DNA from 2 places in the Bradyrhizobium sp. USDA 4516 genome. Region 2 is predicted to be linked to the other one. Evidence: predicted binding sites of a transcription regulator. Region 2 holds the regulator's gene; the other holds the start of a gene.
What was found. Region 2 encodes LexA, which represses DNA repair genes until DNA is damaged. Its sites were predicted from a motif close to TGTTCNNNNTGTGTTCNG; they were not measured.
Positions count from the first base shown of each region.

Region 1: ACVI1L_RS27625 (ImuA family protein) is a predicted target of LexA. The motif match lies at 2,528-2,545, and genes of this name have one in related genera.

Region 1 covers NZ_JBSRXT010000001.1:6,053,755-6,068,873, reverse strand. Annotated here, with positions in the region: gene ACVI1L_RS27635 (error-prone DNA polymerase) at 1-12, opposite strand, end outside; gene ACVI1L_RS27630 (Y-family DNA polymerase) at 9-1,658, opposite strand; gene ACVI1L_RS27625 (ImuA family protein) at 1,549-2,382, opposite strand; gene ACVI1L_RS27620 (UdgX family uracil-DNA binding protein) at 2,712-4,160, shown strand; gene ACVI1L_RS27615 (inorganic phosphate transporter) at 4,690-6,312, shown strand; gene ACVI1L_RS27610 (LysR family transcriptional regulator) at 6,404-7,312, opposite strand; gene ACVI1L_RS27605 (cytochrome P450) at 7,451-8,629, shown strand; gene ACVI1L_RS27600 (M20 aminoacylase family protein) at 8,633-9,805, opposite strand; gene ACVI1L_RS27595 (hypothetical protein) at 10,068-10,493, shown strand; gene ACVI1L_RS27590 (pyridoxamine 5'-phosphate oxidase family protein) at 10,537-11,163, opposite strand; gene ACVI1L_RS27585 (IclR family transcriptional regulator domain-containing protein) at 11,328-12,098, opposite strand; gene ACVI1L_RS27580 (MaoC family dehydratase) at 12,269-12,760, shown strand; gene ACVI1L_RS27575 (MaoC family dehydratase) at 12,772-13,224, shown strand; gene ACVI1L_RS27570 (hypothetical protein) at 13,438-13,587, opposite strand; partial or broken gene ACVI1L_RS27565 (MFS transporter) at 13,516-13,782, shown strand; gene ACVI1L_RS27560 (MFS transporter) at 13,898-14,785, shown strand; gene ACVI1L_RS27555 (GMC family oxidoreductase) at 14,983-15,119, shown strand, end outside.
Region 2 covers NZ_JBSRXT010000001.1:7,752,518-7,767,636, forward strand. Annotated here, with positions in the region: gene ACVI1L_RS35730 (NADH:flavin oxidoreductase/NADH oxidase) at 1-27, opposite strand, end outside; gene ACVI1L_RS35735 (hypothetical protein) at 258-662, shown strand; gene ACVI1L_RS35740 (amino acid ABC transporter substrate-binding protein) at 1,342-2,253, opposite strand; gene ACVI1L_RS35745 (DUF2380 domain-containing protein) at 2,391-3,326, opposite strand; gene ACVI1L_RS35750 (histidine kinase) at 3,565-4,992, shown strand; gene ACVI1L_RS35755 (response regulator) at 4,989-5,651, shown strand; ZMP/ZTP riboswitch at 5,737-5,822, shown strand; gene ACVI1L_RS35760 (serine hydroxymethyltransferase) at 5,859-7,130, shown strand; gene ACVI1L_RS35765 (hypothetical protein) at 7,218-7,373, shown strand; gene ACVI1L_RS35770 (HAD family hydrolase) at 7,811-8,443, shown strand; gene ACVI1L_RS35775 (molybdopterin molybdotransferase MoeA) at 8,463-9,674, shown strand; gene lexA (transcriptional repressor LexA) at 9,918-10,622, shown strand; gene ACVI1L_RS35785 (hypothetical protein) at 10,879-11,307, shown strand; gene ACVI1L_RS35790 (hypothetical protein) at 11,453-11,680, shown strand; gene ACVI1L_RS35795 (ComEC/Rec2 family competence protein) at 11,677-13,962, opposite strand; gene ACVI1L_RS35800 (MFS transporter) at 14,395-15,119, shown strand, end outside.

The DNA of each region.
Region 1 (15,119 bases), 1.7 Mb from region 2:
AGGTGCGCTCATGCGAACAGCCCATGCACATACCAATTGGCCGGAACGGGCTTGCCCTCCTCGTCGCGCAGCTCGCTCTCGTAGAGACCGTCGCGAAAGATCCAGAAGCGCTGGCCTTCGGCATCCTCGACGCGGAAATAATCGCGCGTCAGCGACGCGCCGTCCTGCTTCCACCATTCCATCGCGATGCGCTCGGGGCCCTCGACCCGCACCACCTCGTGCTGCGCGCGCCGCCAGGTGAATTGATGCGGCGGACCGTCGGGCACGGTCGCGAACGGCACCTTGATCGGTTCGGGCTGCTCGAATAGCCGCAAGGGACGCAGCGGTGGTTCGCTCGCAACGTGCTCCGGCCAGGCGGCGGCGCTGGCCGCGGCCAGATGATGCTGCGCCGGCAGCGCGAGCGCCGATCGTTCGGGGATGTGGCTCTCCAGCGGCAGATGCACGACGACGCGTTTTCCGCCGATGCGGGCGGCGATGCGGTCGATCAGCGCCGAGAGCTCGTCATTGTCGTGTATGGTGGCGTCGAGATCGCGCTGCTGCTGTACCACGATCTCGGTACGCCCTGCGGCGAGGCGAATGAGATCGAAGCCGAAGCCGGGATCGAGCGGATCATTCAGCGCATCGAGCCGCTCGCGGAATAGGCGATCGATCATCTCGGGCCGCGTCACCGGACGCCCGGTCTCGACCATGATCGCGCGCACCGCACCGTCAGTGCGGAAGAAGCTCGCTTCCAGCTGCCGCGCACCTTTGCCCTGCTTGTCCATCGCCGCAACCAGCATCTTGGCAAGGCTTGAGAGCGTCAGCGCGATCACGGTGTCGGTCGCGATCGGCTCGGGGAAACGCTTCTCGACGATGTAATCGGGCAGCGGCTTGCGCGGGCTGATCGGGGCATCGCCCTGCCCGAGCGCGTGGCTGAGCAAGGTGGTGAAGGCCGCACCGAACCGCGCCGAGATTTCATGCGGCGCGCGCGAGGCGACATCGCCGATGGTCTTCAAGCCGGCGCGGCGCAGGCCGGTGGTGACAGCGGCATCGGCACCGAGCGCCGACACCGGCAGCGGGCCGACCGCCGCCGCTTCCTCGCTATCGGGGACAATCTTGCCCGAGGCGGTGCGCGTCAGCGTACGCGCCGCGATCGAGGTGCCGGCAATCGCCGCGCTGACGGCAAAGCCTCGCCGGCTCAGCGCCCCCGTCACGGTCTGCAGCAGCGCGCGCTCGCCGCCGAACAGATGCGCGCAGCCGGTGATGTCGAGAAACAGACCGTAAGGCAGATCGAGCGCGACCAGCGGCGTGAAGCGATCGCACCAGTCGGCGATGTCGTTCAGCGTCTTCAGATCGGCGGCGGGATCGGCATCATAGACCGTGAGCTCCGGACAGATCGCCCGCGCATTGGCGAGCGGCAGCCCGATCGACAGCCCGGCGCGCACCGCGGCCTCGTCGATCGCGTGCAGCAGGATGGCGTTGTGGTCTTTTGCGACGACGACGCTGGGGAGTTCTGCTTTCTTCGCCTCTCCCGCTTGCGGGAGAGGGAGCCCTGCCACCTCCCGTGCATCAGCTTGCGAGGCGATGTCCTGCGCGAGCTTGCGCTTGATGCGGTCGATGGGCAGGCGTGGCAGCCACAGGCTGAGGATACGCCGACGGTTCACTGAATTGGCACTCATCACATTTCCATTCCATGATCCATCGCCCGACAGGGCCATGACGATTGCGCACGAGTTCGGCCTCGAAGCGCGGCGCGCCCCACACGCTCGCGGCATTGCCCGGCGGCGAATGCGCCGCGCGCACGATCCAGCGCGTCTCCGCGGTCGAGGGGATCGGGGTTGCCGCGATCCGCAGCACCAGCGCGGTGACGCCGGAGGCCTGCGCGGCCAGGGTCAATTTGCGGCTGGCGACGAGATCGAGCTGGCGCGCCTGGCCCCAGACCTCGAGCACGACCGCGCCGAGCGCATCGCAGGCGAGCGCGTCGGCCGCGGCGCGCAGGCCGCTATCGACATCGGCAGCGCGCACCGTGACCAAGAGGCGCGGATCGAGGCCGAGCTCGGCAAGCCCGCGCATCGATAGCGCGCCGTTTTCGCGATCGGAAAAATCCTGCCGCACCCAGACCAGCGGCTTGCGTGCCGACAGCCGTCCGGCGAGCCCCGCAATGAAGCCGGTCGCCGCGCCGCCTTGATGGCCGGCCGCGAACACCTCGTGCAATGCCGCCGGCGCAAGCCCGCCGCGCAGCATCGCATCCGCGCCGGCATGGCCGAGCGCGACGCGGTTCGGCATCGCCGCATCCGATGACGCCTCGATACGCGCGATGCTGCCGCGCAGAGACGCAAGCGTACCTATGCGTGCGGCGGCGCATGATCCGCCAAAGTGTGAGCGGTTTGGCGACAAGATCATGCGCCTTTCTTAAAAAAGAGGAGCGCGATCGGACGCAAAACCGGCGACCACTTTTGCTGATCGCGCTCCGGCATATGCGCCGCTCCTTCCAACCAAAATTTGAGGCCGTCACTGGTCTGAACAGAGAACCAGGGACTGGCTCATTTGTTCATGATATGTTCTAATATAAAGCTAACAGGGCCCACGGAGTCAATCGGATTGGTGAGATCATCGATTCATGAGTGGAATCAATGGGATTCAGCAGCCGCCGAACCGGACAGGCCCTGATCTTCCGCAAGTCAGGCACGCAGGCCCCGAAAATGACGGCGTGACGGAAACGGAGCAATCGCATGCGCATCATCGTGCTCGACAACGACACCGATTTCGAGGGCTGGCGCAAGGCCGCGCGGCGATTGGCGCTGAACGATGTGAAGCCCGCGGAGATCACATGGACCGTACGCAGCGACGACGAATTGTCGTCGGCATCCTGCGTGAATGAATTGCCGGATACGCCGCAGGCGCGGTTCAATGTGTCGGCCAAATTCGTCGAGCTCGCAAAGGCCGCGATCCTGCATCGCAGTGACGAACGCTTTGCCCTGCTCTATCGCCTGCTGTGGCGGCTGCGCAGCCGTCACGATCTGCTCAGTGCGACCGATGATCCCGATATCGCCGAGGTCCACGCGATGGCGCGCGCGATCTATGTCGATATCGACAGGATGCATGCGCATCTGCGCTTCCGCGAGATCGGCCGCGAGCGGACGGCTCATTACGTCGCCTGGTTCGAGCCGGAGCATCACATCGTCGAGCTTGCCGCGCCGTTCTTCGCCGGCCGCTTCGCCGACATGCCGTGGTCGATCCTGACCCCCGACGTCTGCGCACATTGGGACGGGCACGCGATCTCGATCACGCCGGGCGTCGCCAAATCCGAAGTGCCGACCGAGGACCGGCTCGAGGAGGCCTGGCGGCGTCACGACAACGGCCGCTTCAATCCCGCACGGCTGAAAGTGATGGAGATGCCGCAAGCCTATTGGAGGAACCTGCCCGAGGACTCGATCATTAAGCCTCTGATCGAAGACGCAATGCGCATGACCAGCGGCCCCTTCATCGCACGCAAGGCGGCCGAGCCGCAGAAGCGGCAGGATACGCCGATGCCCCGCAAGCAAGTTCAAGGCAAGCAAGTTCAAGGCAGGCAAGCTCACGACATCATCGCGGCCTTGCGCGAGGAGGCCGCCGATTGCCGCGCCTGCCCGCTGTGGAAAGACGCAACCCAGACCGTGTTCGGCGAGGGACCGCAAAGCGCAACGCTGATGCTGGTCGGCGAGCAGCCCGGCGACAAGGAAGATCTCGCAGGCCACCCCTTCGTCGGACCGGCCGGCCAGATGCTCGATCGAGCGCTGCAGGAAGCCGGCATCGATCGCCGCAAGGTCTATGTCACCAATGCAGTGAAGCACTTCAAATTCGTGCCGCGCGGCAAGATCCGGCTGCACCAGAAGCCGAGCACACCGGAGATCCGCGCCTGCCGCCAGTGGTATGAGCGCGAGCTCGCCACCATCAAGCCGGACCTCGTGATGGCGCTCGGCGCCACCGCGGCGCAGAGCGTGCTCGGCAAGATCACGCCGATCAACAAGAACCGCGGCCATCTGATCGACCGCGACGGAACCAAGGTGCTCGTCACCGTGCACCCGTCCTATCTGTTGCGGCTGCCGGATGAAAAAGCCAAGGCGCTGGAATATCAGCGCTTTGTCGACGATCTGAAAATCGCCGCACACCAGTTGCGCAGATCAGCCGATGCGGCCTGAGTTCCGCAAAACCGACGGAACCTGAGGAACCACATCGCAACGAGAAATTGTTCTAAACGCGGACAAATACCTACAACCTTGAATTGATCCGTGGTAAGGTAGCGTGTTCCGCAGGTATCGGGCGTCATGTTCACGCCATGACGTACCCTGAGGCGGGCGCGCTGCACGGTTTGCTAGCCCCGATCGTGCGGCGCGCCACCTCATCTCTCAATCCCCCTCCCTCATTTCGCAACCTTCCACTCGCAGGCGTCCGCCGAATTCTCCGGCTGCCCGGCCGGCCGGATGCCAGTGTGATGTCCTCCGCACATTGTCTCGTCCTGCGAAACGCAGGCAGCTTTCCGTCGCGATCCGCGATCCTTGTTGCTGAAGATTGCCACGAGGCCGCGAAGCCACGTGCGCGCTCAATGCGTTGCACAAAACTTCGGCTCGATGTCCACCGCCACGGGAGACCGGCGCGGCTCGCGGGCCGGATTCAATTGCTTGTCATATGCATCGATCAAAATCGGGAGCATTGGGACAGGAGTTTACCATGAGCGATATGGCGTTACCCGGCTCGATCGAGCCCGCCCTGAAAAAGGGTCCGGACCTCGACGAGGGCTTTCATCCTCTCACCGGGGTTATCTATTTGGGCGTGGTTGCGGCCGCGCTGCTGTTCGTTGCCTACAGCATCTATGCCGATGTCGACGCCACCGGCACGCGCATCACCTCGTTCCTGCCGTATATCCTGCTGTTCGTCGCGCTGCTGATCGCGCTCGGCTTCGAATTCGTCAACGGCTTCCATGACACCGCGAACGCGGTCGCCACCGTGATCTACACCCGCTCGCTGCCGGCGCATGTCGCCGTGGTGTGGTCGGGCATGTTCAACCTGATCGGCGTGCTGCTCTCCAGCGGCGCCGTCGCGTTCGGCATCGTCTCGCTGCTTCCGGTCGAACTGATCCTGCAGGTCGGCAGCAGTGCCGGCTTTGCCATGGTGTTCGCGCTCTTGATCGCCGCCATCATCTGGAATCTCGGCACCTGGTGGCTCGGCCTGCCGGCCTCGAGCTCGCACACCCTGATCGGTTCGATCATGGGCGTCGGCATCACCAACGCGCTGCTGCGCGGCCGTGACGGCACCTCGGGCGTCGACTGGTCGCAGGCGACCAACATCGCGAAGGCGCTGCTGCTGTCGCCGCTGTTCGGCTTCGCGCTCGCCGCCGGCCTGCTCTACCTCCTCAAGATCGCGCTGCAGCGCGCGACGCCGGCGCTGTTCGGCGAACCGGTCGGCGACCAGCCGCCGCCGTGGTGGATCCGCGGCATCCTGATCCTGACCTGCACACTGGTCAGCTTCTTCCACGGCTCCAATGACGGTCAGAAGGGCATGGGCCTGATCATGCTGATCCTGATCGGCACCGTGCCGACCGCCTATGCGCTGAACCGCGCAATGCCCTCGAGCCAGATCGAGCTGTTCACGGCGCACTCGACCGCGGCCAGCAAGGTCATCGAAGGCAAGGCCGCCGGTTACAACGTGATCGGCAACCCGCGCCCGGCTGTGACCAACTATGTCGCGCAGCACCAGATCAACGAAGGCACCTTTCCGTCGCTTGCGGTGCTGGTGCGCGACATCGGCCAGCAGGTTGCCCAGTATGGATCGCTGGCCAAGTTCCCGGCTGACGCGGTCGGCAACACCCGTAACGACATGTACCTGGCGTCCGAGGCGATCCGTTTCCTGATGAAGGACAAGGAAGCCGAGCTGACCGCTGCCGACATCGCCACGCTGAACCAGTACAAGGGCTCGCTCGATGCCGCGACGAAGTTCATCCCGAGCTGGGTGAAGTTCGCCGTCGCCATCGCGCTCGGCCTCGGCACCATGGTCGGCTGGAAGCGCATCGTCGTCACCGTCGGCGAGAAGATCGGCAAGACCCACCTGACCTACGCGCAGGGCGCCTGCGCCGAGATCACGGCGGCCGCGACGATCGCGGCGGCCGACGGCTACGGCCTGCCGGTCTCGACCACGCACGTGCTGTCGTCAGGCATCGCCGGCACCATGGCCGCCAACGGCTCCGGCCTGCAATGGGCCACGATCCGCAACATCGCGATGGCCTGGGTGCTGACGCTGCCGGCCGCGATGATCATCTCGGGCGTTCTGTACTACGTGTTCTACCACCTGTTCTGACGCCCCACGCTTTCGGCGCAGCAACGCGCCGGACAAAGGCCCGCACTCCGGTGCGGGCCTTTTGCTTTGGACCTGCAGCCCGGCTCCTTGCTCAGGCGGCGCAGGCCTTCGCAACCTCGGCCAGCAGGCCGCGCGCCCATTTGTGCAAGCCGGATTTGGCCGTCCTGGCGCCCCAGTGCATGTCGATCGAGATCGGCACGCGGAACGGCAGCGCAGCGACATGGAGGCCGCCGCGCATCGCCCGCGCCAGATGATGCGGGATAGTCGCGACGAGCCTGGTGCCTGTGATGATGCGCTCCAGACTGTCGTGGTTGGGCAGGCTGACCACTGGCTCGATCTCGATCTTCCTCGCCCTCAGCGCCGCGAGATAGAGCGGCTGCCACTCACCGCTGTGGGTGATGAAGACATGCTCGGCCCTGGCATAGGCCGACAGCGCGATCCGGCCGCGCGCCAGCGGATTGGCCCGATCCATCACGCAGACGTAGTGGTCGGTGAGGATATGGCGCCGGAAGAAGCCTTCGCCGGCGATGCCGACCGGACCAAGCACGATGTCGCACTGGTTCTGCTTGAGATGGACATCGCCGTGGCCCGCGGCATCGAGCAGGACGAGACGGACTTGCGGCGCGCCGGCGCGCAGCCGCGTGCTGAACTGCGGGATCATGGTCTGGCGTTCGTGATAGTTGCAGGAGATCGTCACGCAGCCCTGCGCCGTCGCCGGATCGAACTCCGCCGGTGAGGCAAGCCCGTCGATCTCGCCGATCATGTCCCGCGCCCAGGTAACCAGCGTCGCGCAGCGCTTGGTCGCCGTCACGCCATTGCCGCTGCGAACGAACAGCGGGTCATGCAGCGCGCCGCGCAGCCGCTCGATCGCATAGCTGATGGTGGACTGGTTGACGTCGAGCCGTTTGGCCGCGGCGGAGAACGACTGCAGGTCATAGACCAGCACAAGGGTCCGCAGAGTCCCGATGTCGATCGGATCGATCGAGGAATTGGCCGCCACCCTGCACCTCCCGCATTGCTGGCGGCCCAGCCTAGCACAAGGCCATGGAATATTTCGATGGTCCAGATCAATCCCATCGAATTGAGCGATCGTGCACCCGGAGCTAGCCTTGGCGAAAAATCGCTTCCGGGAGGACCAATGACCAGCGCCGTGCCTGTCGTCACCGATATCGCGTATCAGGATCTGCTCGACCCATATCCGATCTTCCGCCGGCTGCGCGAGATCGCGCCGGCGGTCTTCGTCGCGCCCGCGAAGCTGACGCTGGTGACGCGCTTCGACGACATCATGCGGATCGAGCGCGATCCCGCGACCTACTCGGCCGATAATCCGCCCTCGCTGGTCAACAAGGTGATGGGGCCGACCTTCATGCGCAAGGACGGCGCCGAGCATGCGATCGGCCGCAAGGCGATCGAGCCCTCGTTCCGTCCGGCCACAATCAAGGAGCATTGGGCGCCGCAATTCACCGCGATCGCAGAAAAACTGATCGATGATCTGTTGGCGACCGAAGAGGCCGATCTGTTCTCCGCCCTTGCCGCGCCGATGGCCTCGCTCAGCCTGATGGCAATGATCGGGTTTCGCAAGATGCCGTGGCAAACCCTCGCCGAGTGGTCGCAGGCGCTGATCGACGGCGCGGGCAATTACGCCGCCGACGCCGAGATCGAGCGCAAGGCGATGCAGGCGAGCGCCGAGGTCGATGCCGCGATCGACGCGGTGCTCGACGATCACCGCCGCCAGCCGAATCCTTCGGTCCTGTCCTCGATGATCAATGCCGATCCGCCGATGCCGATCGAGGGCATCCGCGCCAACATCAAGGTGATCATCGGCGGCGGCCTGAACGAGCCGCGCGACGCGATCCTGACGCTCGTGCTCGGCCTCCTGGAAAACCCGCCGCAGAAGAACAGCGTGCTGGCAAAGCCGGATCTGTGGCCGGCCGCGCTCGAGGAAGCGGTGCGCTGGATCTCGCCGATCGGCATGTATCCGCGCCGCGTCACCCGCGACGTCGATCTCTCCGGCACCACGCTGCCGCAAGACCTTCAGATCGGCCTCTGCGTCGGCGCCGCCAACCGCGACGGCAGCCGCTTCGTCGAGCCCGATCGCTTCGACGTGACGCGGCCCAAGCAATCGCATCTGGCATTCGGCGCCGGACCGCATTTCTGCGCCGGCACCTGGGTGTCACGGCTCACCGTCGGCAAGATCGTGGCGCCGATGCTGTTCGCGCGCCTGCGCAATCTGCGCCTCCGCGCGGAGGCGCCGCCGGTCGTGCGCGGCTGGGTGTTCCGCGGACCGGTGACGCTGCCGGTGCGATGGGACGCGTGAGCCTCACGCCGCCAATGCGTTCTCGACGATCTTCACGAAATACGACGTGCCGAAGACGATCGCCTCGTCGTTGAAATTGTAGGCGGGGTGATGCAGGCCGGCGCTGTCGCCATTGCCGCAGAAGATGAAGGCGCCGGGTCGCGCCTCCAGCATGTAGGAAAAATCCTCGGCGCCCATCAGCGGCGGCATCTCGTGCACGTTGGATGCGCCCGCGACCTCGCGCGCGATGCGGCTCGCGAATTCGGTCTGCGCCTCATGGTTGACGGTGACCGGGTAGCCGCGCTCATAGGTCAGATCGATCTTGGCGCCGGTCATCTTGGCAACGCCATCCACCACCTCGCGCACGCGCTTCTCGATGAGGTCGCGCACCTCGCGGGTCAGCGTGCGCACGGTGCCGCGCAACTCCGCGGTCTGCGGGATCACGTTGCGGGCGTTGCCGGCGTGGAATTCGCACATCGAGATCACGGCGGAGTCGAGCGGATCGACGGTGCGCGCGACGATCTGCTGCAAGGCGGTGACGAGCTGCGCGCCGACCAGCACGGAATCGATGCATTTGTGCGGACGCGCGGCGTGACCGCCGAGCCCTTCGATCTTGATGTCGATCGCATCGGTCGCGGCCATGATCGGGCCGGTGCGGATCGCGAACGAGCCGATCGGAATCCCCGGACCGTTGTGCATGCCGTAGACCTGCTCGATGCCGAAGCGGTCCATCAGGCCGTCCTTGATCATCGCGGCGGCACCCGCTCCGCCCTCCTCGGCCGGCTGGAAGATCACGACCGCCTCGCCGGCGAAATTGCGCGTCTCGGCGAGATAGCGCGCCGCCCCCAGCAGCATCGCGGTGTGGCCGTCATGGCCGCAGGCGTGCATCTTGCCCGGCGTCTTCGAGGCGTAGGGCAAATTGGTCTGTTCGTGAATCGGCAGCGCATCCATGTCGGCGCGCAGGCCGATCACCTTGACGTCGCCCTTCGCCGGCCCCTTCTTGCCCTTGATGACCCCGACCACGCCGGTCTTGCCGAGCCCGGTCGCGACCTCGTCGCAACCGAACTCGCGCAACCGGTCGGCGACGAATGATGCAGTGCGGTGCACATCGTAGAGCAGCTCGGGGTTTTCATGGATGTCGCGGCGCCAGGCCTGGATATCGGGTTGCAGATCGGCGACGCGGTTCACGATGGGCATGAGAATTCTGGCCTCAGAGGTTGGACGTAAGCCATCTCTAGCATGCAAGAGCCGGTCCACCCAAACAGATGTGGCATGCTCGCGGCTGGAGCCTGCATTCGCAATCGGGATGCGGGCCGTCCCTCGCTGGACTTTGCGCAGACCTCGGGTCTGATATCATCGCATCCGACCAAAGCCTAATAGTGCGGCACATATCCCGCACGGATACTACCCCAGGTTTCCCGCACCGAAATCCTCTCGCCTTCCAACACGGAGCGGCTGCATGACGCCGGATCAGGCGGTGTTGTTTTCCACCATCATCCTGCTGGTGCCGATGGGATACTTCCTGCTGGCGGCGCCGGCGTTCCTGCTCGTGAAGCTCGACGTCCCGCCGGTCACACGGCTGCTGCGTGGCATGTTCAATGCCTACTTCCTGGTGCTCGCTGTTTCGGGCGTGATCGGCACGCTCGCCTTTGCCACGGCCGGCCGGTTCGCCGTTGCGCTTGGCATCGCCTTGATCGCGGCGTTCGCGGTGCTGGCGCGCCGATGGTTCTTGCGGCGGCTCGATGCTGAGGCGGACGCGCGAGACTCGGGTGATCCTACCGCGGTGCGGCGGCTGCGCCAGCTGCATTGGGGCGGCATGCTGTGCAACGCGGTGCAGGTGTTCGCTCTGGTCGGCAGCATTCCCTACATGGCGCCGCTGCCCTGATCGCGGTTTGCTCGCTCGTCCGGATGCGGTTCCCGGCTGTCCGCTATGCGTCACGTTTCCGATGCGGATCGTACTTCGAAAGCACGTCCTTGAGATAATCCCGGCTTTTCCATTCCGGGGCGGGCGGCTCGTACCCGGGCCGAGGCACGTACAGATTCGCCGGTACGTCCGCTGAGGCGCCCATCAGGTCCGGAACGTAGCGCGGGCAATTTGGAAAGATCTCGCATTTGACGCGCACGACGACCTTCGCGCCGTGATGCCCGGCAAGCACTTCGGCGCTGTCGTGGATCGTTGCCTTGCCTCGGATGCGCGTGCGAAACGTCTTGCCGTCGAGCCGTACAAACAACAATCCGACGTTCGGGTTGCGGTGAATATTGCCGAGCGTGCGGTACATGTTGTTGCCGTCGTACTCAGGGAACTCAAGCGTATCAGGCCCGGTGATCTTCACGAAGCCGGGATCGCCGGAACGCATCGAGCAATCGACGTTGTCCTGGTAGCTGGTCGCGATGAAAAAGAAGCGCGTCTCCTCGATGAGCTTGCGGTCCTGTTCCCAGAATTCGAAGTGGAGGCGATGCTTCTCGAGGCCGTCGGCGACACGCCTACCGTCGAAGCGGTCCTGCAACTCACGCATTCCGTCGTGATAGAAAGGGGCGCGGACTGGGTCGGCCACAGCAATCCTCCGGCAAGTTGAGCAATCGATCTGCACTTTGACGTGGCCGCAATTTTCCTTGGCAGTTCACCCGGCCAGCAAGGCGAAAGACTATTCATTCGGCATGGGCGTGGAAAGCCATCCAGGTCCGGAGCGGGCGAAAAGGCGTCGATAACGGCCGTCCCCTACCCTGATGTCAGCATCTGGCTGCGGATCTCCTGCGCGGTGCGGCGCAGCGGCAGCAGGAACTTCTTGCGCGCGCCGGCTTCGCTCACCGTTCCCGAGATCGTGTTGACGCTGAGCGCGGCGACCACCGCGCCCGCGGGATCGCGCAACGGCACCGCGATGCCGCAGATCGCCGGATCGAGCTCGCCGTCGACCCAGGCATAGCCGTCGCTCTCGACCCGCGCGAGCAACTCGCCGAGACGCTCCGGATCGGTGACCGTGCGCGGCGTGACCTGCCTGAAGCCCCCGGTCGCGAGATAAGCCTCGCGGGTGCCGGGCGGCAGCGCCGCGAGCATGACGCGGCCGAGCGAGACCAGATGCGCGGGCAGCCGGCTGCCGACGCCAAGATTGGCGGAAAGAATCCGCCGCGCCGGCAGGCGCAGCGCATAGACGATCTCATCCTCGTCGAGTACCGCCATCGCGCAGGATTCGCCGATCTCGTTGCGCAGGTTTTCCAGCGCACGCTGCGCATGACCCCAGTATGGCAAGGCGTTGAGATAGGACAGGCCGAGCCCGAGCGCGCGCGGCCGCAGGCTGAAATAGCGTCCGTCGGAGGCGCAATATTTCAGCGCGATCAGGGTCGCGAGGATACGCCGCGCGGTGGCGCGGTTGAGGCCGGCAGTATCGGCGGCCTCCGCCAGCGTGTGCCGCCCCGGCGGCTTGCCGAGTGCCTCGATGATCGAGAAGCCGCGCGCAATCGCGCGCACGAAGCCGTCACTCTCTTTGCTCATGGCGGGCGCCCAGCTGGTTCCGTCATCGCGCTCATGACATCGCAGCCCGCATGGCTGCCTGCACATGACGCGGCCCTGCCCGCTTGTCAGGGGCTCCCGACCGCGCTAGCGTGAATTCATACAGCGAATGAATTGTTCGCCTGGCGAACTCAGTAGCAGGAGGATGCACGATGGCGCAAGCAGAAAGTTCTGCGGCCACCCCGTTCGAAACCGATTTCTGGAAAGACGCGAAGCTGCGCAAGGTGTGGGACGACATCGTCCCCGGCGAGCCGCGCAAGACGCTGCCCTACAAGCTCACGCAGGAAGCGATCGCGCTGTACTGCCGCGCAGTCGGCGAGACCAATCCGCTCTATCTTGACGAAGCAGCCGCCAAGGCCGGGCCCTATGGCGGGCTGATCGCGCCGCCCGCGATCCATATCCTGCTGATGTTCGCCTGCACGCCGGCCGACGACTGGATGCGCTCGCCGGGCACCGTCAATGCCGGGCAGTCGTGGAGCTACAACATCCCGGCACGCCCCGGTGACACCATCACCCTGCAGGCGCGCGCGCTCGACAAGTTCATCAAGCGTGAGCGGTTGTTCGTGGTGCACGACAATGTCTTCTTCAACCAGCATGGCGACGTGATCTGCTCGGGTCGCGGCCAGACCATCCGTCCGATGTAAGGAGGATCACCATGACCACGGCGAATTTCGAATCTCTCAAGGCCGGCGACACCATCGACGGCCCGGCATTTGCGGTTTCGCGCGAATCGATCCGCCTGTTCTGCGACGCGTCGCTCGACTACAACCCGCTGCATCTCGACGACAACTACATGAAGGGCGATTTCGGCAAGACCAATTTCGGCGGCATCATCATGCACGGCATGAACAATTTCGGCCTGATCTCGCGCATGCTGACCGACTGGGCAACGCCTGCCGGCGCGATCCATCGCAGGCTCGAGACGCGCTGGCTGAAGCCGGTGAAGCCCGGCGACACCATCCGCCCGGCCGGCACCATCAAAGCCAAGCAAACGACCGCGAAGTCGCGCTGGGTGCTGGTCGACGTCGCCGTACAGAACCAACGCGGCGAGACGGTCGCGGCCGGCGAAGCGATGCTGGAGTTTCCGCCGAACGCGAAGGCAGGCTAGCCGCGCGCACTCGATCGGAGCAACGGGCTCTTTCGCCCCGCCTGCGGGGAGAGGTCGGAAATGCATCGCTAGATGCATTCCGGGTGAGGGCGAGCCTCCGCGAGGGTTGCTGTCACCGTCTATGGGGAGACGGTCCCTCACCCCAACCCTCTCCCCCTGAGAACGGGGCGAGGGAGCCAACCGCCGTCGCGGCACCAACAAACAATCAAATAATCACTTGAGGAGACTTTCATGCAGGATGCGGCCCATTCGCGGCTCTATGGACGGATCGCCTGGCGCCTGATCCCGTTCCTGCTGACGTGCTACACGGTTGCGATCATCGACCGCTTCAACATCGGCTTTGCCAAGCTGCAGTTCCTGCACGACCTGCAGATCGACGACGCGGTGTTCGGGCTTGCCGCCGGCATCTTCTCGGTCGGCTATGTCGCGCTCGAAGTGCCGAGCAATCTCCTGCTGGTCAAGGTCGGTGTCCGCAAGACGCTGCTGCGGATCATGGTACTGTGGGGCGCAGTCACCGTGCTACTCGCGCTGGTGCAGAACCAGTATCACCTCTATCTGCTGCGCTTCCTGCTCGGCGCCGCCGAGGGCGGCTTCTTCCCCGGCATCCTGTATTACATCCTGTATTATCCTGTATTATCTGACGCTGTGGTTCCCGGATCGCGTACGCGGCCGCATGACGAGCCTGTTCGTGATGGCGGTGCCGCTCGGCGGCGTCATCGCGGGTCCCGTGTCGGGCCTGATCATGGATCACATGCAGGGCGTCCATGGCCTGCATGGCTGGCAGTGGCTGTTCATCCTCGAAGGCGGCCCGGCCGTGCTGCTCGGCATCGCCGCCTATTTCTACCTCGCCGACGGACCGCAGGTCGCGAGCTGGCTGAGCGCCGACGAGCGGCGGCAGGTCGCAAGCGATCTCGCCCGCGACCGCGCCGCCGTTCCCGGCACCACGCGGAGCTTCGCGGCGGCGCTGCGCGAGCCGCCCGTCTATCTGCTCTCCTTCATCTACTTCGCGTTCTTCTGCTCGCTCAACACCATCCTGCTGTGGACTCCGACGCTGCTGAAACGCGTCGGCGTGGCGACCACCACCGAGATCGGCTGGCTGAGCGGCGCGATCTCGGTTGCGTCCGCGATCGGCATGGTGCTGATCGGCTACAGCTCCGACCGCACACGGGAACGGCGCTGGCACGTGGTCTGCTGCGGCCTCGTCGCAGCGGCCTGCTTCATCGCCTTGCAGGCCGCGCAAGACAGCGTGCTCCTGACCGTCACGCTGCTTGCCGTCGCCTCGATCGGCATCTTCGCGATCCTGTCGCTGTTCTGGACGATTCCGAACGCGATGCTGGAGGGCAGCGCCGCGGCCGGCGGCATCGCGCTGATCTCGGCGATCGGCTCGTTCGGCGGCGCGGTCTGCCCTGCCCTGATCGGCTGGATGACTGCCGCAACCGGGAGCATCTACGCACCGCTCGCCCTCGTCGGCGCCGTGCTCGGCATCGGCATGCTGACGCTGATCGTCTGTGTTCCCCGCGCGAGCCATGAGGTCACACTGGCCGAACCGAGCCGCCCCTGATCATCCAGCGCACGCCCGGCATCCACTGCCGGGCTTGTGTCGGCCCGCTGCGTCTGGATAGAACTCGGTCCTGACTCTGTCAGAACCGAGTTCTATTTTCTTGTGTTGACGCGTTTTCTTCACGCGAACCGGGCTCCACTTCGCTCGAAAACGCTATAGAAGGGGCCCAACAAAAGACGCTTGCCGGGAACGAGGACATGCCGCGAAGGCTCGAGGGTGATTTCGACTACATTATCGTCGGCGCAGGCACGGCGGGCTGCATCATGGCCAACCGCCTGTCGGCCGATCCGAAGAAGCGCGTGCTGCTGCTGGAAGCCGGCGGCAAGGACAACTG
Region 2 (15,119 bases):
TGGCGAAAACAGCAGCATGTCGGACATCGCTTCCTCATTATGCGTCGTTACCCGGCGCCCGGGACCGATCTTGTGTTTGGCGCGGACGATATACGCACCGCGCAATGGCCGATAGAGGCGCGCCGGCGGCCGCAATTGGCCACTCGAACGGATCGCGCCAGGTTCGCGATGCCTGTTCCCTCGCGAGGATTTTTCGCGCGCACAGGAAATGATGATCGCGATGCGTGTTGTCCCCGGTAACCCGAGGAGGGACACTCATGAGAACCCGCACAATCGCACTGCTCATCGCCGGTGCCATGGCAACCGGCCCGATACTGGCGCAACACGCGGTTGCCCAGAACCTGCAAAACGAGGCCGACAAGGGTGCCAAGACCCGCAACTCCGGTGAATCCGGCTATGTCGGCGATCAGGACAGGCCCGGCGCGGCCGCAACGCCTCCGGGGCGCCCCGACACGGCCGCCGGTTCCCCAAACGCCACGACGTCTCCGAGCGCTCAAAGTTCCGGAACCGGGATCGCCGGCGCGCCGGGCAACAAGAGCGGGCCGCCCGCCAAGCAAGGCACGGTCGGCTCGAACTCGCAGAACCTGCATGTCCAGGAACAGGATTCGTCGAACATCAAGGGACAACCAGGCAACAAGAGCGGCCCACCCGCAAAGCGCTAGGCTGCGCGCCATGCTGACCAGGCGGCCGTGAACCGGAATGGTGCCGGCAAAGCTCGCTGGACCCGATCGGCGCCGGTTCGAAACGGGCCGTTGATCGAGTCGCTCAGATATTATTGAGCGGCCTTCCGGCTCGCGGAGAGATCGGTTGGGCAATTTGCGCCGCATTCAATCGATTTCTTCTGGTCGGCAACGCGCCATACCAGCGACGCGACCAGGACAATGATGGTGACGGTGAGCTTGGCCAATGCGTCGTGGTTCAATGTCGGCTCCGCAGAACAATCGGCATAGCGAAAAAAATCAGCTGCAAGCAGAAGAAATGTGACCCCGGCACCCTTTGGGGCCGAAGGCCGACGCTGGAGACGTCCACCAGGCCCGCATTCGATTCGGGCCGGCCGACGTCATGATGGTACGGTCGTGGCGCGGTCTGCAAGCTTCTCAGTCTGCATGGCAGCATGGCACGGCCGGCCGCAGCCGGTTGGAACATTGTCATCGATGTGCGGTTCAGTGGTTGTCCTCTGATTCATTGCCCCAGAGGCACACACCACCTCCTGCGGCCCCAGCCGTCACGCTGGGGCCGTAAATCATTGGAGGTGCACCCGGACTGCCGCTCGGCGCGGGGGTGAGCGCAGCGGCTTCCGAGAACCACAATCGATTTGCGCTGGCACACCCGCAAGTGACGCTACTTGCCGACCTCGTACACGTCGGGATCGAAGCTCGAACTCGGATGGGCGAACGCGTGGCGCAGCGCCGGCGACATCGGGACGTTGTAATTGATACCTTTCGGCGGGGTCGGCGCTTCCAGCCACTTCCTGTACATGACCTCGATCTCGTGGCTCTTGTAGAGCTCCGCCGTGGCGCGGTCGGCGAGCGCCTTGAACGGGGTGTCCTCCCTGCGCAGCATGATGCCGAACGGCTCTGCCTTCGAGAACGCCTCCTCGCTGATCATGTAGAGCGAAGGCTGCTTCGATCGCGCGATCGCAACCGCAAGCTGGACGTCGTCGAGCGCGTAGGCCTGGGCGCGATCGGTCTCCAGCATCAGGAACGCCTCGGCCTGGTCCTTGGCCGGGAGAACGTTGATGCCGAGCTTGCGTTCGGTGTTGACCTTGATGAGCTGCGTGAGGTTCACCGAGCCCGCAACGGCGGTGACGGACTTGCCCTTGAGATCGTCGATCGTGTTGATCCCTGCGGATTTCTTGGCGGCAAACCGTGTCGCGCTGAGGAAATGCGTGTTGGTGAAGGTCACCTGTTTCTGGCGGTCCGCGCTGTTGGTGGTCGCCGAGCAATGCAAATCGATCGTGCCGTTGACCATCAGGGGAATGCGGTTCGACGAGGTCACCGGGAGGTAGTCGACGGCGATGTCGGATACGCCGAGCTCCTTCTTCACGGCATCGACGATCTTCAGGCAGATGTCGAGCGCAAAGCCGATCGGCCGCTGATTGTCGTCGAGATAGCTGAAGGGAACGGAAGCCTCCTGAAAGCCGAGCGTGACCTTCTTCGTCTCCTTGATCTTCTGCAGCGTGCCCGACAGCTCCTCGGCCGCCGCGGGGCTTGCGGCGAGCGTGAGAGTGAAGAGGATGGCGGGCAAACGCATCGGCGGCTCCTGTGCGGTGATCAGGCGGCGGTGATAGCGCACGCATGAGCCCGGAGCCAGATGACGGTGTGTCTAGCAGCTATCGCACTTTGCTATGGTCCGCCTGCCAGAGTTGCAGCCGCAGCCGCGAAGCATCCCTAGCGCTGCGCCCCACCTCCGAGCAGGCGATCGCCGACCAGGCGGACCGCGCCACGGGTCCAGGAATAATCGGCGCCCATCCGCAGGCCGCTGTCGCCGCGTGAGACGACCGCGCCGCTGCGGGCGTCGCGCAGCTGGAAGCCGATCGTGTATTCGGTCCGGCTGACCCGCCTGATCACGCCGATCAGCGATTGATCTGCGCCGAGCTGTTGCGCGATCGCGGCCTCGCAGCCGTCGCAGTCGCGCAGCGCACGCGCCTTGACGGGTTCCGCGGTCGCGCCGCCGGTATCGACCAGGCGGTAGCGGCCCGACTGCGCAAGCCGGTCACGCACGCCCTTGGTCACATCGGCGAGGTAGGCCGCATCGGCGTCGGCAAGGCCGGATGCCGGCGCCGCGGAGATGTCCTCAAGCTCGAACTCGAACACCGCAAGCCCGATCGGCGCAGCCGTGGCGGTCTGTGCCGGCGGCAACACGGCCGCGAGCACGCCGAGCACCTCGCGCGACACGAACATCCGCGCATGGTCCCATGCGTCGTCATTGTCGCCGCGAAACGTGTAGAGCTTTTCGTACAGCACGCGGCTCCCTTCGACATCGATGACCGCCACCTTGGCCCACTGCACCAGCGTGCTCATCTTCTGAACGCCACCGACCACCTTGATCCGGGCCTCGCCTGCGGACGCCGCTGCTGGCACCAGGCGATAGCGCGGCTCCGCGGCGACGTCGGCGCGCAGCGCGCGCGTGAACGCATCGAGCCGCTTCTGATGCGCGGCAGTCTGATCGAGGACCTCCCCCGAGGTGTCGACATAACTGAAATCATCGATGCTGACGCCAAGCTGAGATGCTGGCACCGTGCCCGTTTCGGCGCGCAACTGACAAGGTCCGGCCAGAAGGCCGGTCAACGCGAGGGCGTACAAGACAAGACGGGATTGTCGCATGGTCTGGGCCTTTCGGGTGCGGGCGCGGGCGGGTCGGTCGCATCCTGGGCCAACTGGCCGCCGCGCCGCAGCGGAGTGCCTCCCGCCCGGTGCCGGGAAAATTTCACGACGATGGTCCGCGCCCGAAGAACGGCTATGGCAGCGCTTCTCGACGCCTCCGTTCTGCCGTTTAATGTGCCTGACGGCCCTGCCCGCGATGGCGCGCCGAAGCCCGTCTGCGATCTCTGAGGATACGCCAATGTGGAATTGGTCCGGAAGCGATCTGAAACTGCGGCTGACGTTGCGCGTGGCGATCGTCTCGACGCTCTGCTTTGCCGTCATCTCCGGCTATTTCCTGATCGAGGCCGACCGCTCGGTGCGCGGGCGGATCGCGGCCGTTGCCGATATCGCCGCCAAGACGCTGCAGCTGCAGCAGAGCAAGATCCAGTGGCTCAACAATGCGCGTTCCGAATTTCCCGATCTCGACAGCGTTGCCGCCTCGGTCATGACGCCGGGATTGTGCCTCGCCTTTCGCAGCAATAGCGGCGAGATCAGCCAGCGCTTCTGCGGCGGCGCGCAGACTGACACGGCCGCGCCGCCGCTGGCCTTCGCGGCGCTCTATCGCCGCCTGTTCGATCCCGGCCGCGAGGTGGTGCGGCAGGTGGTTTCGCGCGGCAACGCCATCGGCGAAGCGGTGGCCTGGATTGATCCGGCGGTGCCGACCGCCGAGGCCTGGCACGATGCCGGCCGGCTGATGGCGGTGTTCATGATCGCGCTGCCGTTGCTCTGCGCTTTGGTCTATGCGGCGCTGGCGCGCGCGCTGCGTCCGACGCGGCAGATCCGCGACGGGCTCGAGCGGATCGCCGCAGGCGACCTCGCAGCGCGCCTGCCGCCGTTCGATCTCGCCGAACTGTCGGCGATCGGCGATGTCTTCAACCAGCTCGCCGAGCGCCTCGCCGCCGCGCTCTCCGACCGCAACGCGCTGACGCAGAAACTGATCCTGGTGCAGGACGAGGAGCGCCGCCACCTCGCGCGCGAGCTGCATGACGAGTTCGGGCAGTCGCTGGCCGCCATCCGCGCGCTAGCCGCCTCGGCGCGCCAGACCGCCGCCGCGGATTGCCCGCCTTTGCTCGCCGAATGCGACGGCATCGCGCGGACCGCGACCGACATGATGGAGACGTTGCGCGGCGCCCTCTTCCGGCTCCGCCCGCCCGATGTCGACGAACTCGGACTTGCGGCCAGCCTCGAGGGCCTGGTCGCCGGCTGGAACGGCCGCAGCCGCGGACAGCCGCGGTTCGAGATCGCCATATCGGGATCGTTCGAGCACCTTGCCGCCTCCGTCAGCGCCAATCTCTACCGCATCGTGCAGGAGGCGCTCACCAACGCCGCCAAGCATGCCGGCGCCACGCGCGTCATGCTGCGGCTCGAGATGCGCGAGGCGCCGCCTGGCGGCGGCGACAGCGCGATCGTGCTCGCGATCGAGGATGACGGCCAGCCCGGCGATCCCGATCCCAAAGGCGATCCCCAGCTCAGGTCCGGCCTCGGCCTGCTCGGCATGCGCGAACGGGTCGCCGCGCTGGGCGGGCGGCTCAGCTTCGAGACTGGACAGCCCAGCGGCTCCTCGCTCCGCGTCATCGTTCCCGTCGCAGTTAGCCGAGCGGCCGCACCGGTGGAGCGCGCGGCATGAGCCACGCGGCGCGCACCATCATGCTGGTCGACGACCACGCCGTCGTCCGGGAGGGCTACCGGGCGATGCTGCAGAAGCAGCCGGGCCTCTGCGTCGTCGCCGAAGCCTCCGACGGCGTCGAGGCCTACCGCCTCTACAAAGAGACCGGGCCCGACCTCGTCATCATGGACCTGTCGATGCCCGGCATCGGCGGCATCGAGGCCATCCGCCGCCTCCGGCAGTGGGACAGGCGCGCAAAAATCCTGGTGTTCACCATGCACCAGAGCGCGGCCTTTGCCGTGCAGGCGATCCGCGCCGGCGCGAGCGGCTATGTCACCAAGACCAGCCCGCCGGAGACGCTGGTGCACGCCGTGATGGATGCGCTGTCGGGCAAGATCGCGATCAGCCCGGATATCGACCACGAGCTCGCGCTTAGCCACCTTGCCGGCGAGACCAAGGCGGCCGACCTCCTGACCGCGCGGGAATTCGAGGTGCTGCGCATGCTGCTCGCGGAAAACACCACCGAGGAGATCGCCGAGGCGCTGCACCTCAGTCCCAAGACGGTCGCGAACCTCCATTCCCTGATCAAGGACAAGCTCGGCGTCGGCACCGATATCGAGTTGGTCCGCCTCGCGCTGCGGCAAGGCATCCTGACGCAGCTCGATCTCGGCGAACGCTGAGCCCGCGTCGGCGGCAGCGACGAACCCTTGCGAGCCCGCCTGAGATTGGATAGCCTCTGCTCGCGATGAGCTTCGCAGGCTCATTCGCCCCTCGCGCGACTGGCGAGCTTACGTGGAATTGACCACGGTGAAGCGCGAAGGGTTCCAACGCCGTTCGCCTGGGCAACCCGTTCAGCTGATGATCCAGCGTCTTAGGGAGCCCGCACCATGCCGTCATTCCGCAATGAACTCCATCTCAACGATTCGGAAGTTGCCCTTGCGCTCGAGGGCGAAGAGCGCCGCCAGCAAGACGGCGTCGAGCTGATTCCATCGGAGAACTACACCTACCCCGAGGTGCTCGAGCTGCTGGGATCGGTGTTCACCAACAAGTATTCCGAAGGTTATCCGGGACGCCGCTATTACGGCGGCCAGGAATTTACCGACCAGATAGAGAACCTTGCCCGCCAGCGCGCTTGCGCGCTGTTTCGCGCCGAACATGCCAACGTTCAGCCTCTGTCCGGGTCGCCAATGAACCAGGCCGTGTATCTCGGCCTGCTGCAGCCCGGCGATACGATATTGGCGATGGACCTGTCACACGGCGGCCATCTCACTCATGGCGCGCCGGTGTCGCACATGGGGCGGCTCTTCAACTTCGCCCGCTACAAGACGCAGCCGTCAAACGGCGGCGCCATCGATTTCGATGAGCTCCGCGCCATGGCCCGGCACGTCCGCCCGAAGCTGGTGCTGTGCGGCTACAGCTCTTATCCGCGCGATCTGGATTATGCGTCCTTCAAGAGCATCGCCGATGAAGTGGGTGCACTGACCATGGCCGACGTCAGCCATTACGGCGGCCTGATCGCCGGCAACGCCTTGCGCAATCCGCTCGATGCGGGTTTCGACGTGATGACGACGACATCGCACAAGACGCTTCGCGGGCCGCGTGGCGGCATCGTTCTTTGTCGCCGGGAGTTCGCCGGCAAGGTCGACGCGTCGGTGTTCCCGGGATTGCAGGGAGGTCCGCACATGAACGTTGTGGCCGGAACCGCGGTCACGCTGAAGAAGGCATCGACGTCCGATTTTCAGGCCTATGCAAGACTGGTCATGCGCAACGCGAAGGTCCTGGCCGAAGCGTTGATGGAACGCGGCATGACGTTGATCACCGGCGGAACCGATAATCACATGATGGTTGTGGATACGGTGGCCAGCGTCGGCGTGGACGGCGGCGCGGCCGAGAACATCCTCGACGCCGTCGGGATCACCGCAAACAAGCAGATCATTCCCGACGATCCGCGTCCGCCGCTCAAGCCGAGCGGCATTCGCCTCGGGACGCCGGCGGCGACCACGCGCGGCATGGGCGAGCCCGAAATGCGCCTCATCGCCGAACTCATTGCGGAGTCCCTCCGGTCGAAGGGAGATGCAGAGGTCGTCAAGCGACTGAGGTCGAACAGCGTCGAGATGTGCCGCGCCTTCCCCGTTCCGGGGATCGCGCCGTCCTCATAGGCGGCCGAGCCGCGTTCCTGTTCCGCGTCCGTCGCGTCACTCGGCAGGTCGTGAAGGTTCCCAGGGGAAGGACCGGAACGGAAATCGATGCTGTTCGTTGGACCGCATGATCTCGAAAGACGGAGCGTCCCCGCCGTGACCCGGAAAACCTTGCAAGCACGCTCGGAACAGGCGCTCGTCGTCATCATTCTCAGCACCGGTGCGCTGATCGGTTACCTCGGCCTGGCACTGTCCAGGCTGTGAGAGCGACGCCGGCGGGCACCAAGCCGCCGGCAGGCATCAAGTCGCTTGGTACCCTGAAAGCGCGCGCGCGTGCCACTGAGTTGCCCGACGCGGCAAGCCAAGCCCCGTAGCAAAAATATAGGGTGAAACGAAGAGCAAGGCTCGGACAGATCATGTCGCGAGAATACGGATGTTTGACGCACAAGCGACGACACCCGCCGTCGTCCCGGCGAAGGCCGGGACCCATTACCCCAAATCTCAATTGTTGCGCGACGCTGCGGCCACGATCCCGTTCCTGATCAAATGCGGTGGTTATGGGTCCGGCCTTCGCCGGGACGACGGTGGTGTGCGCGGGAACAGTCTCGCGATGAATGCAACGCCACGTACAATCCACACACCGGTCACTGAAATCGAGGACATTGCCGCCTGGCCGCCATTCTCGTACACGGTTTCATGCAATGACCTCGCAATTCACTCCCAACTCCGTCGACGTGCTGCTGTTCGATATCGGCCGCGTCGTGCTCGACATCAACTTTGACAGGGTGATGGCGCGCTGGGCGCAGCATGCCGGCTGTGCGCCTGCCGAGCTCGCCACGCGCTTTGTCGTCGACGACAGTTTCAAGCATCACGAGATCGGCCGGATCGACGACACAGCGTTCTTCGAAAGCCTGCGCCAAACGCTCGGCATCAACATCACGGACGCCCAGTTCCTCGAAGGCTGGAACGCGATCTTCACCGGCGAGATGCCGGGCATCGCCCCGCTGCTCGCGGCGGCCGCCAAGCGGATGCCGCTCTACGCCTTCTCCAACACCAATCCGGCCCATGTCGCGCATTTCTCGGTCACGCACGCCGAGCTGCTCAGCCATTTCCGCAACGTCTTCCTGTCCTCGAGCATCGGCTTCCGCAAACCCGACGCCGAGGCCTATGATCATGTGGTAAAAGCCATCGGCGTGCCGGCGTCGCAGATCCTGTTTTTCGACGACCTGGCCGCCAATATCGAAGGTGCGCGGGCGCGCGGCCTTCATGCTATCCACGTGACGTCGACGGATGACGTGGCAAGGGCTTTGACCGCACTTGGTATTGAAACTTAGGAATTGAGGAGCTCTGAGCGTGGCCCTGATGCCGGTTGCCGATGCCCTGTCCGCCGTCCTCGCCGGCGCCGAACCGCTGCCGGAGGAGATGGTCGCGCTCGATGCCGCCTACCACCGCACGCTTGCGCACGACCTCGCGGCGCTCCGCACCCAGCCGCCGCAGCCGATGTCGGCGATGGACGGCTATGCAGTGCGCGCCGCCGATGCGGCCGATCTAAAGGCCCGGCTCAAGGTGATCGGCGAAGTCGCCGCCGGACGGCCGTTCGAGCGGACGGTCGGCGCCGGCGAGGCGGTGCGGATCTTCACCGGCGGCGTGATCCCCAATGGCGCCGACGCTGTGATCATCCAGGAAGACACCGCCGTCGACGGCGACCACATCACGATCTCGGAGGCCGCCAGCGTCGGGCGGCACATCCGCCCGGCCGGGGTCGACTTCCGTGAGGGCGAGGTGCTGCTCGCCGGCGGCAGCCGCCTGTCCGACCGCGCGCTGTCGCTGGCGGCCGCCATGAACTATCCGGAACTTGCGGTGCGCCGCCGCCCGAAGGTCGCGGTGCTGGCGACCGGCGACGAGCTGGTGATGCCGGGCTCGCAGCCCGGTCCCGGCCAGATCGTCTATTCCAACGGCTACGCGCTGCGGGCGCTGGCGCGCGCCGAAGGCGCCGAGACCCTCGACCTCGGCGTTGCCGCCGACACGGTAGAGGCGACCACGGCGGGCATCCGCCGGGCACGCGAGGCCGGCGCCGATGTCCTCATCACGACAGGCGGCGCCTCGGTCGGCGACCACGATCTCGTCAAGCGGTCGCTGGAAGCCGAGGGCGTCGAGATGGCGTTCTGGCGGATTGCGATGCGGCCCGGCAAGCCGATGATGCATGGCCGGCTCGGCGCGATGCGGGTGATCGGTCTGCCCGGCAATCCGGTGTCGTCCTATGTCTGCGCCTTCCTGTTCCTGGTGCCGTTGATTCGGGCGCTGAGCGGCCGGAAAGTGATTCATCATCGCCGCGCGAGCGCCCTGCTCGGCCGCGACCTCGCCGCCAACGACCAGCGCGAGGACTATCTGCGTGCGCGGCTCGAAGCGCGCGAGGACGGCACGCTGATCGCAACGCCGGTGACGCAGCAGGACTCGTCGCTGCTCGGGAATCTCGCTGCGGCACGGGCACTTCTCGTGCGTCCGCCGTTTGCGGCAGCTGCCGTCAAGGGCAGCGAATGCGAGATTCTGACACTGCCCGAATAGGGTTTTCGCGCCCCGCCGATTGTGCGTTGCCCGACGCGTTCACCGGAAATTAAGTGGTTGCGGAACACATATCGAACATATAGTGTCCGTTCATGATTTGTTTCGAGTACTGGTGTCTACAATCGGGAAGCCGCGTGGAAGCAGGTGCATCGAGCACATGCTCCTGAGGTCAGGCCCGGCCTGCAGGCCCCACCAGAAGAGTCTCGGAATCGAACGACGCTATCAACCGGGGGAATACTCGAGATGCTCACGCGCAAACAGTACGAACTACTGCGTTTCATCAATGAACGTCTGAAAGAGGCCGGCGTACCGCCCTCCTTCGACGAGATGAAGGATGCGCTCGACCTGCGCTCGAAGTCCGGTATCCACCGCCTGATCACTGCGCTGGAGGAACGCGGTTTCATCCGCCGCCTGCCGAACCGCGCCCGCGCCATCGAGGTCATCAAGCTGCCCGAACTCTCGGCCGGCGGCGGCAACGGCCGCCGCGGCTTCACGCCCAGCGTCATCGAAGGCACCCTCGGCCGGCGCGCCAGCACGCCGCCGATTGCCGAGGACGACGGCAACCGTCCGGTCGCGGTCCCCGTGATGGGCCGGATCGCCGCCGGTACGCCGATCGAGGCGCTGCAGACCCGCAGCCACACCATCAGCGTGCCGCCCGACATGCTCGGTGCCGGCGAGCACTATGCGCTCGAGGTGCGCGGCGACTCGATGGTCGATGCCGGTATCCTCGACGGCGACATGGCGCTGATCCAGCGCAACGACGTCGCCAATACCGGCGACATCGTGGTGGCGCTGATCGACGAGGAGGAAGCCACCCTGAAGCGCTTCCGCCGCCGCGGCGCATCGATCGCGCTCGAGCCGGCCAACACCGCCTATGAAGTGCGCATCCTGCCGCCGAACCGGGTCCGCATCCAGGGCAAGCTGATCGGCCTTTATCGCAAATACTGAATTGCAAATACTTGCGGCGGCCGGGAACGAGCAACACGTCGGATCGTTCCTTGCATGATAGTGTAGCGTACGGCCTGCCCGATGCGCTCCGATACCTCTCGCGCAGCGTCGCGTGTTTGTGATCGGAGCGATCTCGGACCAGTCGTACAATCGCCCAGAAACGAGCAGACGCTCGTTCGCTATCGTCCACTCTGGTAGAGGCCCTAATGCCTCAAGGAGAGGCACGGGTCGCTACCTCGAAATGAGGAGCCATCCGATGTGTGACTATAGTCTGCACGCCGTGGCATCGCGCCCCGCCATTGTCGGAGAGACGCTGATCACGACGACGTTCCGCGGCACGTCGACCCGCGGCTTTGCTTCGGAGAATGACCCCACTGTCGCGGTCTGCATGCTGCCGGGCACCGAGCTCGCTTTCGCCGAGAACGTTCGCTACGACAGCCGCTGGATCTGGACCAAGACGCTGAACTATCGCGTCGGCGTGTTCAACGAAGTCGAGCCCGACGTGCCTGATCGGCATCATGACGCGGTCGAATTCCCCGACGGCAGCCATGTGCTGGTGACCCAGCTGGTCGAGGGACAGCGCGTCAGCGTGCTGCAATTGCCGGCGCTGCATCCGCCGGTCGAGCAGAAGCCGAAGGTTGTGGAGCGGCGGCCCTCCGCATTCGCAACCCTGTTTTTGGGTTGAGCGCATCGTCGCCGCGGAATGAGCTGTTCGGCGGCGGATGACCTAAGCAATTTCGGGCGACCCCGGACTCCCGCTTCCGGGGCGCTGAAGGAGATTTGCGTCGGCCGGCACCTTGGCGCATCATCGGGCACGGAGGACGTGCGCGGTGGTCGATAAGGTCACATGGCAAAAGGCTGGACGCGTCACGGAACCGGGCCGCTACATGTTCCGGTTCGGTTGGCTGACGGTAACGGCCGACGACCTGAAAGTCTGGGAGCAATTTCCCGAGGCTTCCTTCACCCTCGTCAAGAAGCCCGACGCCGGCCCCGACTCCGACGAATACCATCTCGGCCTGTTCGAGCTGCCGAGCGGCCCCTCGCCGGACCACGGCTAATCATCACCCTGCAGATCGGTCTCGGCCGGCGTCGCATCCACCGCAGGCCGCGGCGCGGCGGCGGGCGCGCGCAGCGTCGTTTCGCTCTCGCCGTCGCCGGGAACCGCCGGCGACCACGGCCGGTCGATCCCGCCGGGCTTGACCGCATCGACGGCGTAGCCGTCCCTGATCCTTCGCAGCACCAGCGCGCCGTGGCGGCGCAGCCGCTCGGCATCGATCACCGATGCCGCGCAGCCCTGCGGCGCCGGCCGCGCCGTCACGATCAGGGCTGCGCGCTCGCAGTCGTCCGCCAGCGCCTCCGGCCGGGTCGCCAGCGCGACGAAGGCGCCGCCGGGTCCCTGGGTCACGCAGCCGCCGGCATCGCACGAGACGCCCTCGCCGAGCGACGCATCGGTGGCGGTGCGCGCGTCGGCGTCCGCCGCCAGCCACTCCTTGACCAAAAATGCATCCTTGGCGCTCTGCATCAGATGCAGCCGTCCATCACCGCCACGCACCGCGACATTGCGGCCGTCGCCCGAGATCAGCACGTCCGGCTGCGGCACCCTGAGCGCCCAGACCGAGGCCACCAGCAGCAGCACCGCACCTGACCAGCGCAGCGGCGTGCGCAGCAGCCCGAGCAGGATGATGCCGGCGCTCGCTGCGATCAGCGGCCCGATGCCGAACGCCGCCATGCGGCCGACCGCGCCCGGGAGTGCGGCGACCCATTGCGTCACCAGGATCATCCAGTCGATGCCAAGACCCATGATCGCCCAGAACACGCCGTCGAAGCCGAATGGCATGGCGACGAGTCCGAGCAGGCCGGCCGGCATCACGACCGCCGAGACCACCGGCATCGCCGCGAGGTTGGCGAGCAGCCCGTAGGGCGTCACGCGGTGGAAATGGAACGCGGCATAGGGCGTCGTCGCCAGCCCCGCCACCAGCGAGGCCAGCATCAGCATCGTGAGCTCGCGGCCGCCCCACAGCGCAACCCGCGCAGTTGCCGAATGGTCGGGCGACGCCAGCAGGTTCGGCAGCCCGATCTGCACCAGCGCCACCAGCCCGAGCGTTGCCGCAAACGACATCTGGAAACTGGGATGCACCAGCGCCTCCGGCGCGATCGCGAGCACGATCAGCGCCGCCACCGCCAGCGTCCGGAAGGTGATCGCGCGGCGGTCGACGATCACGGCGAGCAGCACCACGGCGGTCATGAAGAACGACCGCTGCGTCGCAACCTCGGCGCCCGACAGCAGAAGATAGAATGCGGCGGCGACCAGCGCGGCCGCCGCCGCCCATTTCTTGATCGGATGCCCCGCCGTCAGCGCCGGAAACAGCGCGAGCAGCGCGCGCACCGCGAAAAACACGACGCCGGCGACCACGGCCATGTGGTAGCCGGAGATCGACAGCACGTGGCCGAGTCCCGAGATGAACATCGCATCGTTGACCGGCGTCGAGATCGCGTCGCGCCGGCCGGTGAGCAAGGCGGTCGCGATCGCGCGCTGGTCGCCGTCGAGCGTGGTGCGAATCCGCGCGTCGATGGCGTCGCGCAGGCCCTGCATGAAGGCGGCGTAGCGCAGCGCAAAGCCGCCGGTCGCAGGCGGCTCCCTGGTCTTGACGGCGCCCATCACGAAGCCGGAGGCGCCGATGCCCTGGAAATACAGGTCACGGCCGAAATCATAGGAGCCCGGGCGCTGCGGCCCGAGCGGCGGCAACAGCCGCGCCTTCAACTCAACGAAGCTGCCGACATCGGGCGCGGTGCCCTTCTTCACCGAGAGCCGGACCCGATTGAGCTTCGTCATGTCGCGCGGGCTCTCCATCGAAACCACGCGCAGCACGAAACGATCGGTCTTCTCGCGGATGTCGCGCGTCTCGACGAAGCCGGTCAGCGCCACCGAGAACATCGGCCGCGCCAGCACCGTGTGAGCGACGCGCGCCGTCTTCCAGGTCGCCGTCGCAAAGCCCGCGGCCACCGCGGCCAGCAGCGCGATGACGGGAAACACGCTGCGCCGCCGCAGCAGCAGCGCCAGCAGGCAGAGCAGGATTGCGACGGTGGCCGCGACCGACAGCACCGGCTCGTGCTCGGCCGCGAAATAGAACGCGATGCCGGTGCCGAACGCCACCGGCACCCAGGGCAACAGGCGGCCAGCGCCGGCCTCGGCGCGCGCCCATTGCCGCAATGTCTCGACGAGAGGCTTCCAGATGCCGGCGCGCACCGGGAGAAAGCCGCCGACCGGCGCAGCCGTGCGCGGCGGCCACGTCCCCGCGTAGCCGCGTTTGCCGCCCGGCGTCGTGCCCTGCTCCGCCATTCCGCTTGCGATCCCTGCCGGGCGGCAGGCTAGCGGATCGCCCCGTCACCCGACTAGCGGAACGGATGCAGAATACGGACCGGGAACGCCCGGGTATCTGGATCGTCCTGCGCCTTGCCTAGCTCGCGCCGGGCCACGGCTGCCGCCTGCGTCAAATCGATCGAGCCGAAAGTCTCACTAAGATACCGATCACATTAGGAATAGACTGTCCTGATGCCTCCGCTCCCGAAGAGACGGAGATGAGGCAGTGACGGCTCGCGGCACTTGAAGGCCGCTGGAGCTCCTCTCAGGTGGCCACAACTCCCCTGAGATCAGGCGTTGCGGACGAACGCGCAAATCTCGCCTGTAACGCCGTGCACCACGCGCACTCCGCGAGCGGATAGATCGCTGAAAAACGCGAGGAGTAGCGTTTGCATTTGAGAGGAGCAGCACATGGCAATTCAAGTACCAAGCGATTTTCGCCGCGTGATTGTCGCTGCGTCAGTGGGAAACATCATTGAATGGTACGACTTTTATATTTTTGGCAGCCTGGCCGCCGTTCTTTCGGTCAAGTTCTTTGAGCAATCCCACCCCGTCGCAGCCCTGCTGAGCACGATCGCGCTGTTCACTGCGGGATTCCTGATCCGCCCGCTGGGGGCCTTCCTGTTCGGATGGATGGGCGATCGGGTCGGCCGCAAATATACATTCCTCATTACGCTGAGCGGAATGGGCCTGGGAACGGGAGCGATCGGACTGATCCCAACTTATCAGTCGATCGGCCTGACGGCCGCATTCGTTCTGTTCGGCTTGCGGATGATCCAGGGTCTCTGCCTGGGCGGCGAATATGGCGGCGCCATCACCTACGTCGCCGAGCATGTTCCGGACGACAGCCGCGGCTACTACACGGGCTGGCTACAAACCTCGCCGACGCTCGGGATCGTGGTGTCGCTGGCGGTGATCGTTCTGACCCGAACCTGGGCCGGCAATCAGGCCTTTGACGAATGGGCGTGGCGCGTACCGTTCCTGGTCTCGTTCGTGCTGGTGGCCATCGCCATCTACATCCGCCTGCAGCTCCAGGAGACGCCGATTTTCCAGGAGATCAAGGCACAGGGACAGATGACCAGGAATCCCTGGCGGGAAGCTTTCCTCAGCGCCAACATCAAGTACATCCTGATCGC